Regions from separate parts of the Nonomuraea sp. KM88 genome, predicted to be linked through region 1. Evidence: riboswitches for the same ligand, from Rfam matches in the RefSeq annotation. Region 1 holds a riboswitch; each other region holds the start of a gene.
What was found. A riboswitch is a leader RNA that binds a small molecule or an ion and turns the genes downstream of it on or off. The one in region 1 is predicted to bind thiamine pyrophosphate.

Region 1 (5,675 bases):
AGCTTGGGCACGCCGCTTGACCTCCGTGTGACGGCCGGCCCGGATCGCCTCGATGGGCGATCCCGGCAGGGACTCGTCCGGGGTGAAGAGCCAGCGCAGCGACTCGACGTCGTCGTAGCCGGCGTCCTGCAACACGGTCAGCGTGCCGGGCAGGCCCTTCGTCACGTCTTTTCCGTCGAGGAACACCGCGGGCACCTGAGGCCCGCCGCTGCCCCTGCGTACGCCGAGCAGCTTGTGGTCCTTGAGGAGTTGCTTGGCCCGCCCCAGCGGAAGGTCGAGGCGTGAGGCCACTTCGGGGAGAGTGAGCCACTCGTCGACGAGCTGCTCGGTCTCCCGGTCGATCTGTGCAACAGAAAGTGTCACGAAACCACAACTACCACATGGCGCGCTTGCTCAAACAACACAATCTCGTAGGGACACTTCGGGATCTACCAGGCGTTTGGCATCGAGGCGTTGGCCCGAGGCGATGATTCTGCGGCCCTGTACGAGGTCTCGCGGCCGGTCGACGGCGAGCACGGCGGCGAGGGCGTCGTCGGCGGTGAGCCAGACGGCCGACCATTTACCCTCCGTGTCACCGCGGTAGAGGAGGCGTTCGCCGGCGGGGTGGTGGCCGGCGTACTGCACCATGTGCCCGAACTGCTCCGACCAGAAGTAGGGCACGGGATCGTAGACGGCGTCCTCGCCGAGCAGCGTCGCGGCGGCGACCTCGGGCGCGTTGAGCGCGGAGTCCCAGTGTTCGACGCGGAGCCGGGTCTGCCAGCGGCGCGACCACCAGGCGGCGCAGTCGCCGACGGCGACGACGCCGGGCAACGAAGCGCGCAGATGCTCGTCGGTGACGACGCCGTTGTGCAGGTCGATGTCGGCGTCGGCGAGCCACTCGACGGCGGGACGCACGCCGATGCCGGTGACGACCACGTGGGCGTCGACGAACGCACCGCCCACCAACCGCACGCCGCCCTCGTCCACGGAGTCGACCATGGCGCCGAGCCGCAGGTCGATGCCGGAATACCAGGGCTCGGTGCGCGCGCCGATCTCGGCGCCGACGGCGGTGGCGAGCGGCGCGGGGCCGGCCTCGATCACCGTCACCGCGCACCCGGCCCGGCGTGCGGCGGTGGCGACCTCGGCGCCGATCCAGCCGGCGCCGATGATCGCGACGCGGGCGCCGGGGACGAGCATGGCCCTGAGCTCGTGGGCGTCGTCGAGGGTGCGCAGCACGTGCTGGGGACCGTCGCCGGGAAGCCTGATCGGGTCGGCTCCGGTCGCGATGACCAGGCCGTCGTAGCCCAGCTCGCCCTCGGTCGTCTCCACGACCCCCGCGCGCAGCGACTTGGCGCTGACGCCGGGCCAGAACTCGACGCCGAGCGCGGCCAGGTCGGCGCCGACGTAGCTGTCGTCGGCCTCTCCCGACAGCACGGCCTTGGACAGGGGCGGGCGGTCGTAGGGGCGATGGCGTTCCCTGCCGACCATGGTGACGCGCCCGGTGAAGCCCTTCGAGCGCAGCGCCTCCACGGTGCGCAGACCGGCCAGTCCTGCTCCGACGACGACGACGTGGTTCACGCTGATGACCATAACGGGGGCGGTGTCCGGGCGTGACACCGAGGCCGTAGGCTGGTGAGGGAAAGACGCGCGGGAGTCCGGCCGTGACCGGGCTGAGAGGAAGGCTTGACCGGGCCTTCGACCGCAAGACACCTGATCCGGGTCATGCCGGCGAAGGGAGCGCATGTGGACGTGATCGTAGGCGGCGGGATCGTCGGGCTGTCGGCCGCCTGGCGGCTGGCCCGCTCCGGCCGGCCGGTCACCGTGGCCGATCCGGCTCCCGCCTCGGGGGCGTCGCACGCGGCCGCGGGGATGCTGGCTCCGGTCAGCGAGGTGACCTACACCGAGGCGCCGCTGCTGCGGCTGGGGATGGCGGCGCTGCGCCGCTGGCCGTCCTTCGCCGCCGAGCTGGCCGCGGACGCCGGGCTCTCCGGGCCGGCCGCACTCGACTTCCGTACGAACGGCACGCTGGACGTCGCGTTCGGCGCCGACGACCTGGCGGCGCTGGACGAGCTGGCCGCGTTCATGGAGAAGCTGGAGCTGCCGGTCGAGCGGCTGACGGGGCGCGAGTGCCGGCGCCTTGAGCCCATGCTGGCCCCCTCCGTGCGCGGCGGCCTGCTGGCTCCCGGCGACGCCTGGGTCGATCCGCGCCGCGTGACGGCGGCCCTGCTCGCCGCCCTCGACCGGCTGCGCGTCCCGCTGGTGCGGGCGCGCGTGAGCGAGTTCCTGCGTGACGGCGGCAGGGTCACAGGGGTACGCCTCGCGCCACCGGACGTCCCGGCCCCCGCCGTGGCCGATGGCGGCGTGCCGCGGCAGTTGCGGGCCGAGCGGGTGATCCTGGCGGCCGGGGCGTGGAGCGCCGGGCTCGCCGGGGTGCCGGTGCGGCCGGTCAAGGGGCAGATCATGCGGTTGCGCTCCGCCCAGCCCCTGCTCGGCCGGTGCGTACGCGGCACCGTGCACGGCTCGTCCGTCTACCTGGTCCCCAGGGGCGACGGCGAGCTGGTCGTGGGCGCGACCCAGGAGGAGATGGGGTTCGACACCAGGGTGACGGCCGGCGGGCTCTACGAGCTGCTGCGTGACGCCAGGGAGCTGGTTCCGGGCGTCACCGAGCTGGAGGTGGCCGACGTGGTGGCCGGGCTGCGGCCGGGCACGCCGGACAACCTGCCCGTCATCGGCCCGAGCGGCACGCCCGGGCTCACGCTGGCCACCGGGCACCATCGGGGCGGCGTGCTGCTGGCCCCGTTGACGACGGCCATCCTGCTGGGCGAAGAAGGCGAGCTGGCGGCGCTGTGCTCGCCGGAAAGGTTTCAGGAGATTTCATGATTGTGATGATCAATGGGACCGCGCACGAGGTGATCGACGGCACGACCGTGGCGCAGGCCGTGAGCACGTTGACCGCGGCCACCACCGGAGTGGCCGTGGCCGTGAACGACGAGGTGGTCACGCGCAGCGCCTGGGAGACGACGGCGCTCAGCGACAGCGACCGCGTGGAGGTTCTGACGGCGGTGCAAGGTGGATGACCTGATCATCGCCGGGGAGAAGTTCTCGTCCCGGCTCATCATGGGCACCGGCGGCGCCCCGTCGCTCGATGTGCTCGACCAGGCGCTGGTCGCGTCCGGCACCGAGATGACCACGGTCGCCATGCGGCGGCTCGACCCGGAGGCCCGCGGTTCCGTCCTCGACGTGCTGCGCAGGCGGGACATCAAGGTGCTCCCCAACACCGCGGGCTGCTTCACCGCGGGCGAGGCCGTGCTGACGGCGCGGCTGGCCAGGGAGGCGCTCGGCACGCCCTGGGTCAAGCTGGAGGTCATCGCCGACGAGCGCACGCTGCTGCCCGACCCCATCGAGACGTTCGACGCGGCCGAGCGGCTGGTGGCCGACGGGTTCGTGGTGCTGCCGTACATCGGCGACGACCCGGCGCTGGCGCGGCGCCTGGAGCAGGCGGGCTGCGCGGCCGTCATGCCGCTGGGCGCGCCGATCGGCTCCGGGCTGGGCATCCGCAACCCGCACAACATCGAACTGATCGTGGAGGCCGCGTCCGTGCCGGTCATCCTCGACGCGGGCATCGGCACGGCCAGCGACGCGGCCCTGGCGATGGAACTGGGCTGCGACGCCGTCCTGCTGGCCACGGCGGTCACCCGGGCACAGCGGCCCGACCTCATGGCCACGGCCATGCGGGAGGCCGTGACGGCCGGGCGCCTGGCCCGCCAGGCGGGGCGCATCCCCCGCCGCCGCTACGCCGAAGCCTCCTCCCCGATGACCCCGTAACCCATCTCCCCCGGCGAGGGCTCGCGACCGCTCGCGCGGGCGACGTTGACGGTCGCCGGGGCGCCCCCGCGCGGTATCACCGCGCGGGGAACGTACGGGCACGGCCCCGGTGACCGGCGCATCCGGCCGGCCCTCGTAGGGGGAGCGGCCGCCCGGACGACACGCCCGGACTGCCGCGGGTGAAGGGATGGTCCGCCTCCGGGTCTCCTGCCTCGGTCCGGAGCCCGGGGACGCGGGGCGCGCGGCCGACCGGTAAGGGCGTGACGCCGGTGAGGCTGTGTCCGCTTCCCCGGGACGAAGGGCGTACGAACGAGAACGTCTCCGCATCGGTTTCGGGCGGCCGGGCCCTGTCAGTGGCAAAACGCCCGTAAACTCAGCGGGGTGGACACGACGACTGCGGACCCCCTGGTCGGGCGGCTCCTCGATGGGCGCTATCGCATCGAGAGCCGGATCGCCCGGGGCGGTATGGCGACCGTCTACCTCGCGCTGGACATCCGGCTCGACCGGACGGTCGCGCTGAAGGTCATGCACCGCTCACTCGCCGAGGACCCGGCGTTCGTCCGGAGGTTCATCGGCGAGGCCAAGTCGGTGGCCAGTCTCTCCCACCCCAACATAGTGCACGTTTTCGACCAGGGCACCGACACCGACGTGGTCTACCTGTCGATGGAATACGTGCCAGGCCGCACGCTGCGCGACATCCTGCGCGACCGCGGCCGGCTGCCGGCCCGCGAGGCGCTCGAGATCATGATCCCGGTCCTGGCCGCGCTCGGCGCGGCCCACCAGGCGGGCCTGGTCCACCGCGACGTGAAGCCGGAGAACGTCCTCATGACCGACGACGGCCGGGTCAAGGTCGTCGACTTCGGCCTGGCCAGGGCCATCGAGGCGACCAACCAGACCCGCACCGGCGTGATGATCGGCACGATCGGCTACATGTCGCCCGAGCAGGTCACCACGGGCGGCGCCGACGTGCGCAGCGACGTCTACGCGGCCGGCATCATGCTGTTCGAGCTGGTGACCGGGCAGCAGCCGTATGACGGCGAGACGCCGATGTCGGTGGCCTACCGGCACGTCCATGACACCGTGCCGGCGCCCTCGTCGTTCGTCCACGACGTGCCGCCGCTGATCGACACGCTGGTGGCGCACGCGACGGCCCGCGAGCCGGGCGACCGTCCCGCGGACGCCACCGCGATGCTGGTGGCCGCCGTCGACGCGCACCGCATGTTGCCGCGGATGACCGGCCAGCCCGTGAGCGGCCCCGTGCCGCCGCGCGTCCACCAGCAGGGCGCCCACCAGCAAGGCGCCGGCTCCGCGGCGCGGTCGCGCCCGCAGGCCGCTCCCGCTCACACGCTGATCCAGCCGCGGGCGGAGGTGCCGCAACGGCGCGCGTTCCGGCCCAACTGGTTCCTGGTGACGCTGGCCGCCGTGATGGCGGTCGCGGTGGGGCTGACCGGCTGGTACTTCTCGCAGTCCGACCCCGTCATCGTCCCCGACCTGGTCGGGAAGGACATGGCGATCGCGGAGAAGAACGCCGCCGCGCTCGGCCTCGTGGTCCGCAAGGCCGACGGCAGGCACGACGAGAAGGTGGCCGCCGGCCTGGTCCTGCGCACCGACCCGGTGGCCAAGACCGAGCTCGACAACGGCGACACGATCACGCTGGTGCCCTCGCTCGGTCCCAAGCGCGTCATCGTGCCCAACGTGGCCGGGATGACCGGCAACGACGCCCGCGTGGCCCTCGCCGACGCGGGGCTGACCGTCGACTCGGTCAAACGCCTGGCCAACCAGGAGGTCGAGCGCGACAAGGTGATCCGCACCTCGCCGCAGGTCGGCGAGAAGGTGAAGGAAGGCACCAAGGTCGACATCTTCGTCAGCGC
Region 2 (5,675 bases), on a different contig from region 1:
TGAGCGCGGTCACGAGGGCCGCCACCACCGCCGCGCCGAGCGCGCCGTTCATCCACGGTTGCCTGGTGAAGCCGATGGCGTCGCGGGCCGACGCCCAGAACCCGTCCCACGCCGCGATGGTGGGCGTCGAGGTGGTGAGCCAGTAGGCGGCGAAGCCGAGCGCCCACGGCACCAGCATCGACCAGCGCGAGGGGGCGTCCTCGTCGGTGTTCCAGCGGTCGGAGCGGCCGAACCCGAAATAGTCGACGGCCAGCACCGCGAACATCGGCACGAACACCGCCCCGATCACGCCCAGGAACGCGCCGTACGAGGTGACGTCGACGACCAGGGCGATCACGACCGTGAACACGCCGATGGCGGTCGAGATGACCCGCCGGTCGACGCGCGGCATCAGGTTCTGCAGCGACATGGTGGTGGACTAGACGTTCGCGAACGACTGGTCGGTCTCGCGCAACACCAGGATGCCGAAGAACACCGCTCCGAGCGGCGCGGCCACGAACGGGTCGAACACGGCCGTGTTGTCGGCGTTCACGGCGGCGGCGCCGGCGATGGCCACGGCGTAGACGCCGAGCCCGAGGCAGGCCACCTGGGCCACCGTGTAGCCGCCGACGATCCCGGTGAACGCGGCGCGCCCGGAGCGGGAGTGCCGGGCGAAGTCGGCGGCCAGCGGCACCCAGGACACCGACAGCGCGATCACGTAGTCGACGGCCGGAGCGAACCCGGTCCACGACCCGCCGGCGGGGGCGGGCGCCTCGGACAGGAAGTACCAGGTGAACCAGATCATCGACACGATCACGCCGACGGTGACGTACCGCCGCAGCAGGCGGATCGCGCCGAGCGGCCAGATCGTGAGCGCGGTGGTCAGCACGCCCGCCAGAACCACCCACACGGGGTACGCCACCCCGTCGAAGATCGCGGTGGCGGCCTTGGCGATCACCCACAGCTCGAAAGCGCCCCATCCGAGCATCTGCACGATGTTCAGCACCGTGGGCGCGTAGGAGATCCTGGCCCCGAACAGGCCGCGCAGCAGCACCATCGCGGGCTGGCCTGTGCGGGTGCCGGGGATGGCGGACAGGCCCACCATGGCCGTTCCGATCAGGCTGCCGACCACCGTCGCCACCAGCGCGGCGGCCAGGCTCAGCGGCGCGTCGCCGGTCGGGTTGAGCAGGAGCAGCGCCCCTGAGAAGCCGAGGAGGCTGACACCGAGGTTGGCCCAGAGCGCGCCCTGATCGAGCACGCCCAGAGTCTTGGGGGGCTGACCGTCGAGAGTCAGCGGAACTTCGTCGGCGACGTGCGACATCGCACACTCCCTACGCCGGCATTACCCGGACAGGTTCATGCGGTCGGCGACAGCCGTAGTCGCCCTCTCAGCCTGATTGCCTCAAGCTCCCGCGGATTGATTTGTACGTGCGGAGCCGGAATGTCCAAGTTCCGCGGGCCCCATGATGCCTCATCCCTCCGAGTTCGGCCAGCCCGGGGGACATGACCCGGGTGGCCGGCTCCGTGGTGGCGGCTGCGCCCGCCATGGCAGCACCACTCCCAGCGGGCGTAGCCGTACAGAACGACGACGTCATCCGCAACTCGTACGGAGCCAGCCGCCCCGAGGTTCTCGCCCACAGGGTCATGACCGCGACGGTCGGCAGGCCCCTGGCGAAGGCGCCCGAGGGGGAACCCCCTCGGGCGACCCGACCTGACCCGGGGTACGTGGCTTCCTGCCGGAAGTATTGACGCCTTCACCGTGCTTCGCTGTCCGCTCGCCGGTCAAGGGTGTGTCGTGCGTTGCCGAGGTAACTCTGATTCGCCTTCCGCAGGGCCTCGAACCGCTTGGCATGCTGTTCGATCATCTTCGTCTGAATTCGCCATTCCGCTGCGGCGCGAGCGGCTACAAGATCGGTCTTTTGCTTGCAGCGTACGTCAGCGGCGGCCACGGCCTGTTCCGCCGGTGAGACCTTAGGTACGTTGAGGTTCCACCGCCGATCCTCCACCGCGGCTTGTGGGGTCTGGTAGTCGAAGCCGTTGTCGCGCATGCAATCGCTCCATGCCCGGGTGGCTATGACCACCGCCGGATCTGCCGCGGATTGGTCGACCGCCGCGTATTCCAGGTCGACAAGCCATGCGGAGTTCCGGTCGCGGACGCCTCTCCAAAGGGCAGAATCCGCCTGGTCCAGGCACCCGCCCGGGCCGAGCAGGGCGGACTGCTCGGCCTTGCTCGCACGGGCGGCCCATGCTGCCTCCTCCGCCTGGGCCTGTGCTTCTTGCGGCGTGTCAGGGACGTGGTAACCGTAGCGCCGGGCGGCTTCTGAGTCGGCAAGGCCGTAGCGGCGGGCGTTTTCGGTGAGGAGCGGGTGGGCATCCGCAGCCGACTGTTTCCCAGTCCAGACGAAGCCCTTCTTGGCCATGCATTCCCGTCTGAGCCTGGTCCGTGCGGCGGTGACCGTAACAAGGTCTTCATCATTGAGCCGGTAGGCATCGAAGGGCAGCGCGAAGGCCGCCCGGAACGGCGGTGTGCCTGGCTTCTGGGCAGCGCCCACACAGGCGGCGACCCCGACGCCGACCAGCGTTACGACCGCCCCTGCCAAGAAAGAGGAATTCTTTCCTTGCGCACTCGTTCGTCGTGCCGACGCTCGCTTGATCCCCATAAGCAGCGAGATTCAGCAGTTAACAATCTTAAACGCGCTCGCCCGATTGTCGCCGATCTCATTGTTTTTCAACTTGCCATCATCAGGCTGGCCCAGCTCCCGCCCGAACACGCTCATCGCTCCGCCGTATCCAACGTCCTGATAAAGCTCAACCCAGCACCACCCTTTTCTGACTTTGATCGAGCTGGTCTCGTTGTCCATCCCGTCACCACTATCATCGCCGTAATAGTCCAGCCAATTGTACTTCCTGAGGTCGGGCTTGCTCTTCTTGAAGTTGCGCCAGTGATCACCGTCCGCACCCTTATCCTGGTTGAAGTCCTCGTTCTCGTACAAGCAAACCCAACCAGCACTACACTTGCCGAAGGAGTCTGCGGCAGCGGGTGTTCCCCCGGCGAAAAGAACGGCGACCGTCGTGGCCGCCGTGACAGCCAGCGCGACCTTACGCTCCACTCTCATCACAAGTCCTTTCCCTGAGATCTCTTTGAGGCGAGCCCAGTCTTCAGACCCGTTTCAGCGCCGTAAATAGCCCGGATTCCACGCCTTATGCGCAGAGAGTCCACTTCAGGGCCAGACCCCGGCGTAGTGGATGTTTGTCCGGTTTCTTGGTCATGTGAGGCAAGGAACGGCGAGGCCGCGGGTGGCGTCGCGGACAGACGGTCACGGTCCGCCACTTTCCTGTCGTGCCGTCCCTGACCTGGCGTTCGACCGGTATCGCCTGCCCGGCGTGCGGAAACGCAGTCCCCCCGTGACCGTGACGACCTTGAGAGTGCGGCGTTCCTCACGTCCACGGCGAGTAGGGATCACGCCAGCAGCGGGCCGAGTCGGCAGCGGCCTCCTCGACGGCTGCGCGGATCGGGGGATGGTGTCCAGCGCCTCGGTCAGGACCGGCAGGTCGGTCGGTGGGCCGGCGAGGGTGACGTGCTCCAGGTGGCGGGTGAGCACGTTGACCGGGATGATGGCACGCGAACGCGGCCCCTGTTCCTGATCGGCTGGCGTAGAAACCCAACGATCACCAGGGGTCGCGTTTGTCATGTGTGCCCGGGGTGCCTCAACCGCCCGGCCTCACAGCACATGCGGCCCATCAGCCGAGAACGCTCCGGCACATGGAGTGCCATGGGTAGCCCTTCTGGTCTGCTCCCGAGCGCCTATGGTGCGCGGCGGCGGGGCGTCCGGCTCAGGCCACGAAGGGTTGCTCCCCGGTCTCGCTGACCAGCGGACGCCCGGCCGCCTCCCACGACTGCATGCCGCCCCCGACGTTGACCGCGTCGCGCCCGAGCTGGTTGAGCCAGGCCGCCACCTGCAGCGACCGGCCGCCCACCCGGCAGACGACGTAGACCGTCCGGTCGCTCGGCACCTCCTCGACCCGGCTCTGGATCTGGGTCATCGGAATGTGCACCGCCTCACGGGCATGGCCCGCCCGCCATTCGTCCTGCTCGCGGACGTCGAGAAGGTAGGCGTCTGCCGGGATGCCGCCCGGCTCGATCTCAGGAACGGTCATCAGATACCTCCGAGGAAGCCCCCGCCTTCATTCAGGCGGGGGAGGAATCGGACTCCTGCGGAGCAGGACAGGGGTAGCCGGTTCGCCTGGCGGCGAACCGGCGTCAAAACACCGCACGGTTCGGTAGTGTGTTCGACGGTGGCGATAACCAAGCCACCGGACGAACGATCAGAAGCACCCTCGCCGCAGGGCTTGCGGAGAGGTGAAACGCCTGTGGAGCTGGTGTAAGACCTCAACGAGAGTTCCTTTCCCGGGCGGGCGACCGGCGGTGAAGCAGGAAGGCCAGTCGGCGACGGCTGGAATCCCGGTCCTTCAGGGCCGGGAGATGTCAAGACCCCATCATCTCCCGGCGGCGGGGGGGAGTGCCGTCGCCTGGAGGAGGAGCGACGGGGGAAGGCGACGGCGCCCGACGACCGAGCCCGCCTCACGAAGTCGGGCCCTGAACGCGGGCGTCGTACGCGGCGCGGGCGCGGGCGATCTCCTCCTGGTGGGCCTCGGTCCAGGTGACCAGGGACTTGATGGTCTCGTGCAGCGTACGGCCGAGCGGCGTCAGCGCGTAGTCGACCCTGGGCGGGACGACGGGGTGGACCGTGCGGCTGACCAGGCCGTCGCGTTCGAGCTGGCGCAGCGTGACGCTCAGCATGCGCTGGCTGACGCCGTCGATCTCACGGCGGAGCTGGGTGAAACGCAGGCTCTCGCAGTCGAGCAGGGCGATGACGAGGAGTGACCACTTGTCGGCGATGCGATCGAGGATCTGGCGCACCTCGCAGTCCTCACGGGTGTCCCACTGGCGCGCGTCGTAGTCGTCGTCCATGGTGCCTGCGGAGTAACCGAGTGACGCAGAAGTGCCTTCTTCCATGAAGTCTCATGATGGCCGATGATGTGGACGGTTACAACAAGGAACTAACATAATTTTCCGTAACCGGGGGTTGTCATGCCTGTCCCTGCTCGTACGTGGGGCGTACTGATCGTTCTTTGCGGGGCCATCTTTCTCGAAGGCATCGACGTCGCCATGCTGAACGTCGCCCTCCCCGCCATCCGGGCCGATCTCGGCGTGCCCACGAGCATGCTCAGCGGGGTGGTGAGCGCCTACGTCCTGGGCTACGGCGGCTTCGTGCTGCTCGGCGGCCGGGCCGCCGACCTGCTGGGCCGGCGGCGCATGTTCCTGCTCTGGCTGGGGGTGTTCATGGCCTTCTCCGGGCTCGGCGGAGTGGCGAACGACGGCTGGGTGTTGTTGTTGGCGAGGTTCGTCACCGGAGTGGCCGCCGGCTTCATGACGCCCGCGGGGCTGTCGCTGATCACCACGAGCTTCCCCGAGGGTCGCGACCGCAACCGCGCTCTGATCATCTACGGCAGCACCGGCGCCGCCGGCTTCGCACTCGGCCTGGTGTTCGGCGGGGTGCTCACCACGTTCGGCTGGCGCTGGGTCTTCTTCGCCCCGGTGCTGATGTCGCTGGTGGTCCTGATCGCCGCGAGCCTGCTGATCGAGAGGGCGCCGGCGGAGGAGCGCCCGGCCGGCGGTTTCGACCTGGCGGGCG
Region 3 (5,675 bases), on a different contig from region 1:
AGGCGCTGATCACCGGCGGCGACTCCGGCATCGGCCGGGCGGTCGCCGTGGCCTTCGCCAAGGAGGGCGCCGATGTCGCGATCGCGTACCTCAGCGAGCACGAGGACGCCGCGCACACCCGCAAGCTGGTGGAGGCGACCGGACGGCGCTGCGTGCTCCTGCCCGGCGACCTGGGCGACCGCGACCACTGCGCGTCCGTCGTCGAGCAGACCGTGGCCGAGCTGGGCGGCCTGGACGTGCTGGTGAACAACGTGGCCTACCAGGCGCCCGTCGACGGCCTGGAGGAGCTGACCGACGAGCAGTGGGAGCACACGTTCGCGGTCAACATCCACAGCTACTTCCGCGTCATGAAGGCCGCGCTCCCCCACCTGCGCGAGGGGAGCGCAATCATCAACACCTCCTCGATCAACGGCCTGCGCGGCAACAAGACGCTCATCGACTATTCCGCCACCAAGGGCGCCATCAACGCCTTCACCTACTCCATGGCCCAGAACCTGGTCGATCGCGGCATCCGGATCAACGCCGTGGCGCCGGGCCCGGTCTGGACGCCGCTGATCCCGGCGACCCTGCCGGAGGACAAGGTCGGCTCGTTCGGCGGGCACGTCCCGATGGGCCGGCCCGCCGACCCGGACGAGATCGCCCCCTCGTACGTGTTCTTCGCCTCCGGCCGGATGTCGTCGTACTACACGGGCGAGGTGCTGGCCCCGATCGGCGGCGAGACGCTGCCCGGTTAGTCCGCGATCGGCAGGTAGACCCGGCCGCCACGCTCGGCGAACTCGGCCGCCTTCTCCGCCATGCCGGCCTCGATCGCCTCCTGCGTGTCCAGCCCGTGCTCGTCGGCGTAGCGCCGGACGTCGTGGCTGATGCGCATGGAGCAGAACTTGGGGCCGCACATGGAGCAGAAGTGGGCGGTCTTGGCCGGCGCGGCGGGCAGGGTCTCGTCGTGGAACGAGCGTGCCGTGTCGGGGTCGAGCGACAGGTCGAACTGGTCCTCCCAGCGGAACTCGAACCGCGCGTCCGAGAGCGCGTCGTCCCACGCCTGCGCCCCCGGGTGGCCCTTGGCGAGGTCCGCGGCGTGGGCGGCGATCTTGTACGTGATCACGCCGGTCTTGACGTCGTCCCTGTTCGGCAGGCCGAGGTGCTCCTTGGGGGTGACGTAGCAGAGCATGGCGGTGCCGTACCAGCCGATCATGGCGGCGCCGATGCCCGAGGTGATGTGGTCGTATCCGGGGGCGACGTCCGTGACGAGCGGGCCGAGGGTGTAGAACGGCGCGTCGTCGCAGAGCTCGCGCTGCAGGTCGACGTTCTCCTTGATCTTGTGCATGGGCACGTGCCCCGGGCCCTCGATCATCACCTGGACGTCGTGCGCCCGCGCGATCGTGGTCAGCTCGCCGAGCGTGCGCAACTCGGCGAACTGGGCCTCGTCGTTGGCGTCCGCGATCGAGCCGGGGCGCAGCCCGTCGCCGAGGGAGAACGACACGTCGTAGCGGGCCAGGAGCTCGCACATCTCGTCGAAGTGCTCGTACAGGAAGCTCTCGCGGTGGTGCGCCAGGCACCAGGCGGCCATGATCGAGCCCCCGCGCGAGACGATCCCGGTCTTGCGGCGGGCGGTGAGCGGCACGTACGCCAGCCGCACCCCCGCGTGCACGGTCACGTAGTCGACGCCCTGCTCGCACTGCTCGATCAGGGTGTCGCGGTAGACCTCCCACGACAGCTCCTCCGGGCGGCCCTTGACCTTCTCCAGCGCCTGGTAGATGGGCACGGTCCCGACCGGCACCGGCGAGTTGCGGATGATCCACTCGCGGGTCTCGTGGATGTCGGGCCCGGTGGACAGGTCCATGATCGTGTCGGCGCCCCACCGGGTGGCCCAGGTCATCTTCTCGACCTCCTCCTCGATGGAGGAGGTCACGGCGGAGTTGCCGATGTTGGCGTTGATCTTGACGAGGAAGTTGCGGCCGATGATCATCGGCTCGGTCTCGGGGTGGTTGACGTTGGCGGGGATGATGGCCCGGCCGGCGGCGACCTCCTGGCGTACGAACTCGGGGGTGACGCCCTCCCGCACGGCCACGAACTCCATCTCCTTGGTGACGATCCCCCGCTTGGCGCAGGCCACCTGGGTCACCGGCTCGCCCGCCGCGCGGCGGGCGGCGACCCACGGCTCGCGCAGGCCCGCCAGCCCGCGCCGCACGTCGGTCTCGACGTACGGGTCGGTGTACGGGCCCGAGGTGTCGTAGAGCGTCACCGACGAGCCGTCGGAGAGGTTGACCTGGCGCTTGGGCACGCGGAGGTCGCCTTCGTAGATCTTGGTAAAGGTGGGGACACGCGCGTCGGTCATCGCGCAAACTCCCTTCGCCGGCATTACCCGGAGCAGGTTCTGGCGGTCGGCGGCTCGCAGCCGTCCTCTCAGCCCGGTCCGCACCGGGCTCCCGCGTTGGACGGCGCTGGTCCTACCCACGCCCACGCCAGGACGAAACATGACATCATCCGCAAAATGGAAGATCCCACGTCAACGACCGCAGCCACCTACGACCACATCGCCCCCGCTTCGCCGCGAACACCGAGCGGCCCGACGCCGGCCTCCAGGCCTTCAGGCAGCGCTTCGCCGACGCCGTGCCCGCCGGTGGAACGGTCGCCGACCTGGGATGCGGGCCGGGCAGGGACGCCGCCTGGCTGGGCGAGCGCGGGCTGCGGGTCGTCGGCGTGGACCGCTCGGCCGCCATGACCGGACTGGCGGCGGCCCGCGGCGTGCCCGCCGTGCTGGGCGACCTGCGCCGGCCGCCCGTGGCCCCCGGCTCGCTCGCCGGCCTGTGGTCGGTCGCGGCCCTCCTGCACGTGCCCGCCGCCGAGACCGAGGCCACGCTCCGCGCCTGGTCACTGACCCTGCGTACGGGTGGCGTGCTGGGCCTGAGCACCTCGGCGGGCGACTCGGAAGGGTGGGAGGAGGTTCCGAGCGGGGCCGGCCGGCACCGCTGGTTCGTCCACCGCGACCCCGGCGCGCTCCTGCGCCTTCTCCACGCGGCCGGATTCGACACCGTCGAGCACGGCCTGAACACCGCCGGGCGCACGTGGCTGAGCGTCCTGGCGATCAAGCGCGAGGTTTGACGGCCCTCTCCAGCGGTACCAACCCCATCAGGGGGACTATGAAAAAGATCGCCGCTGTCGCAGGACTCGTGCTGCTGGCCACGTTCGGCGCCCCCGCCGCCCACGGCGACGGGACGGACCAGCACGAGGTGAGCAAGGAACAGTACCGGACGCTGCTCGCCCAGTGCCGCTTCGCCGACACGGGCAAGGCTCGTTGCCGCTCGACGGTCAAGGAGATCTTCCGTATCGGCGCAAGGGACGCCGACCTGGACTGCCGTACGTACGCCGGCGTGACCGTGTGCGGCACGCTCCAGCTCAGCGAGGCCGAGCGCGCCTGCATCCGCGACTCCGAGGAGCACGGCATCTCGTTCCGCCGCGCCGAAGTGGAGTGCTACGCCTTCTCCTGAGGGGGCAGACGCCATGATCATTGTTGGGGTGGACGGCTCGCGCGCCGGGCTGGAGGCCGCCGGCTGGGCGGCCACCGAGGCGGCGCTGCGCCGTACCCGGCTGACCGTGGCCCACGCGGTGCCGCGGTGGGTGTGCGAGGAGCTGTCCGCCCGCTACGCCGAGGTCGCCCGGTGGATGCGCGACGAGGCGAACTCGGTGCTCGCCGCCGCACGCGACCGGGCGCTGCGCGAACGCCCCGCGATCATCGTCGAGACCACCCTGCTCCCCGGCGACCCCCGCACGGCGCTGATCAAGGTCGCGGAACAGGCCGACCTGCTGGTCGTCGGCGGCCACGGCATCGGCGGCGTACGCGGGCTGCTGGTCGGATCCGTCGCCCAGGGGGTCGCCGCCCACGCCCGTACGAACGTCGTCGTGGTCGGAGAGCGGCCCGCGACGCCCCGCGGCGAGATCGTGGCCGGCACCGACGGCTCGCCTCCCGGCCTGCGGGCACTCGACTTCGCCTTCGCCGAGGCCGAGCTGCGTGAGGCGCGGCTGCGGGTCGTACAGGCGTGGGCGTGGCCGCGGCCCGGCGGCTTCTTGCCCGCCGACCCCGAGAACGAGCAGCACACCCTGCACCAGCTGCAGGACCTGCTGGCCGAGCGCCAGGAGCGGCACCCGGACGTGGACGTGCTGCCCGAGGTCGTGCACGGCCACCCCGTCGAGGTGCTGAAGGAGGCGGCCGAGGGCGCCGACCTGCTCGTGGTCGGCTCGCGCGGGCACGGGCAGCTCGCCGGCATGCTGCTCGGCTCGATCAGCCAGGCCCTGCTGCACCACACCCCCTGCCCGCTCGCCGTGGTGCGGGCCTGACCCCCTCCGTGGTGTGACCTTCGGCGTGGCGCGGGCCTGAAAGTTACATCCGTCTTCGCAGGTCACCCGGGCGGGCACGGGCACGTGCTTCCCGCCGCGGACCGGCGCTTCCTACCATCTGCGCAGGCGACGACGGGAGAGCGGACGATGCGAAGGATCAGCGCCGTGCTGGCGGCGATGCTGGCCGCGGCCGCCGCGGTGTTATTCGCGACGACCGCGCCGGCCGGCGCCGCCGCGACCAGGATCATGCCCCTGGGCGACTCGATCACCGGCTCCCCCGGCTGCTGGCGGGCGCTGCTCTGGAACAGGCTCCAGAACGCCGGCCACACGGACATCGACTTCGTCGGCACCCTCCCGCCCCAGGGTTGCGGCGTCGCCCACGACGGCGACAACGAGGGCCACGGCGGCTTCCTGGCCACCAACGTCGCCGCCCAGAACCAGCTGCCCGGCTGGCTCTCCGCGACCCGGCCCGACGTCGTGCTCATGCACTTCGGCACGAACGACGTGTGGAGCAACATCGCTCCTGCGACGATCCTGGGCGCGTTCACCACGCTGGTGAACCAGATGCGGGCGAGCAACCCCGCCATGAAGATCCTCGTCGCCAAGATCATCCCAATGAACCCGTCCAGCTGCGCGGACTGCGCCCAGCGGGCCGTGGCCTTCAACAACGCCGTCCCCGCCTGGGCCGCCGCCACCACCACCGAGCGGTCGCCGATCACGGTCGTCGACCAGTGGACGGGGTTCAGCACGGCCACGGACACCTACGACGGGGTGCACCCCAACGCCGCAGGCGACCAGAAGATGGCCGACACGTGGTATCCGGCGCTGGTGGACGCCCTGGCCGGCGCCGACCCCGATCCCGACCCCACCGACCCGCCTCCGGGCGGCTGCGCGGCCGCGTACAGGAACGCCGGCCAGTGGCAGGGCGGCTTCCAGGGCGAGGTCACCGTCACGAACGCCGGCACGGCGCCCATGAACGGGTGGGAGGTGCGATGGACGTTCGCCGACGGGCAGCGGATCGACCAGATCTGGAACGGCACGCTGAGCGCCAGCGGCTCCTCGGTGATCGTGCGCGACGTCGGCTGGAACGGCACGCTCGCGCCCGGCGCCTCGGCCACGTTCGGCTTCCTGGCCTCGTGGAACGGCGCCAACACCGCGCCCGTACCCACCTGCTCCTAGTCCTGGCCCGCGCTGATCGCGGCCGGCGTGAGGCGTGCACGGTCGTCGGCGGCCGGTGCCGTCTCCCTCCCCAGGGGGAGGCCCCGCACGCGCGCCGGCCATAGCTTGTCGGCCATGAGACCACATGCCAGGCCGGCCCTGCTGACCGCGGGTTTCGCAGG

Region 2: another riboswitch for thiamine pyrophosphate. It lies ahead of ACTWPV_RS30430 (cytosine permease); the one in region 1 lies ahead of thiO (glycine oxidase ThiO).
Region 3: another riboswitch for thiamine pyrophosphate. It lies ahead of thiC (phosphomethylpyrimidine synthase ThiC); the one in region 1 lies ahead of thiO (glycine oxidase ThiO).

What each region holds. Positions count from the first base shown of each region.
Region 1 covers NZ_JBQQCC010000003.1:532,397-538,071, forward strand. Annotated here, with positions in the region: gene ACTWPV_RS12020 (Rv2175c family DNA-binding protein) at 1-363, opposite strand, end outside; gene thiE (thiamine phosphate synthase) at 1-11, opposite strand, end outside; gene ACTWPV_RS12025 (NAD(P)/FAD-dependent oxidoreductase) at 394-1,557, opposite strand; TPP riboswitch at 1,617-1,733, shown strand; gene thiO (glycine oxidase ThiO) at 1,723-2,859, shown strand; gene thiS (sulfur carrier protein ThiS) at 2,856-3,056, shown strand; gene ACTWPV_RS12040 (thiazole synthase) at 3,049-3,804, shown strand; gene pknB (Stk1 family PASTA domain-containing Ser/Thr kinase) at 4,186-5,675, shown strand, end outside.
Region 2 covers NZ_JBQQCC010000011.1:278,205-283,879, forward strand. Annotated here, with positions in the region: gene ACTWPV_RS30420 (methylated-DNA--[protein]-cysteine S-methyltransferase) at 1-3, shown strand, start outside; gene ACTWPV_RS30425 (hypothetical protein) at 1-409, opposite strand, end outside; gene ACTWPV_RS30430 (cytosine permease) at 419-1,300, opposite strand; TPP riboswitch at 1,291-1,403, opposite strand; gene ACTWPV_RS30435 (hypothetical protein) at 1,734-2,579, opposite strand; gene ACTWPV_RS30440 (peptidase inhibitor family I36 protein) at 2,652-3,095, opposite strand; gene ACTWPV_RS30445 (rhodanese-like domain-containing protein) at 3,814-4,137, opposite strand; gene ACTWPV_RS30450 (winged helix-turn-helix transcriptional regulator) at 4,562-4,996, opposite strand; gene ACTWPV_RS30455 (MFS transporter) at 5,072-5,675, shown strand, end outside.
Region 3 covers NZ_JBQQCC010000009.1:226,415-232,089, forward strand. Annotated here, with positions in the region: gene ACTWPV_RS26610 (SDR family oxidoreductase) at 1-734, shown strand, start outside; gene thiC (phosphomethylpyrimidine synthase ThiC) at 731-2,335, opposite strand; TPP riboswitch at 2,328-2,440, opposite strand; partial or broken gene ACTWPV_RS26620 (class I SAM-dependent methyltransferase) at 2,587-3,102, shown strand; gene ACTWPV_RS26625 (hypothetical protein) at 3,141-3,488, shown strand; gene ACTWPV_RS26630 (universal stress protein) at 3,502-4,335, shown strand; gene ACTWPV_RS26635 (cellulose binding domain-containing protein) at 4,483-5,514, shown strand; gene ACTWPV_RS26640 (hypothetical protein) at 5,629-5,675, shown strand, end outside.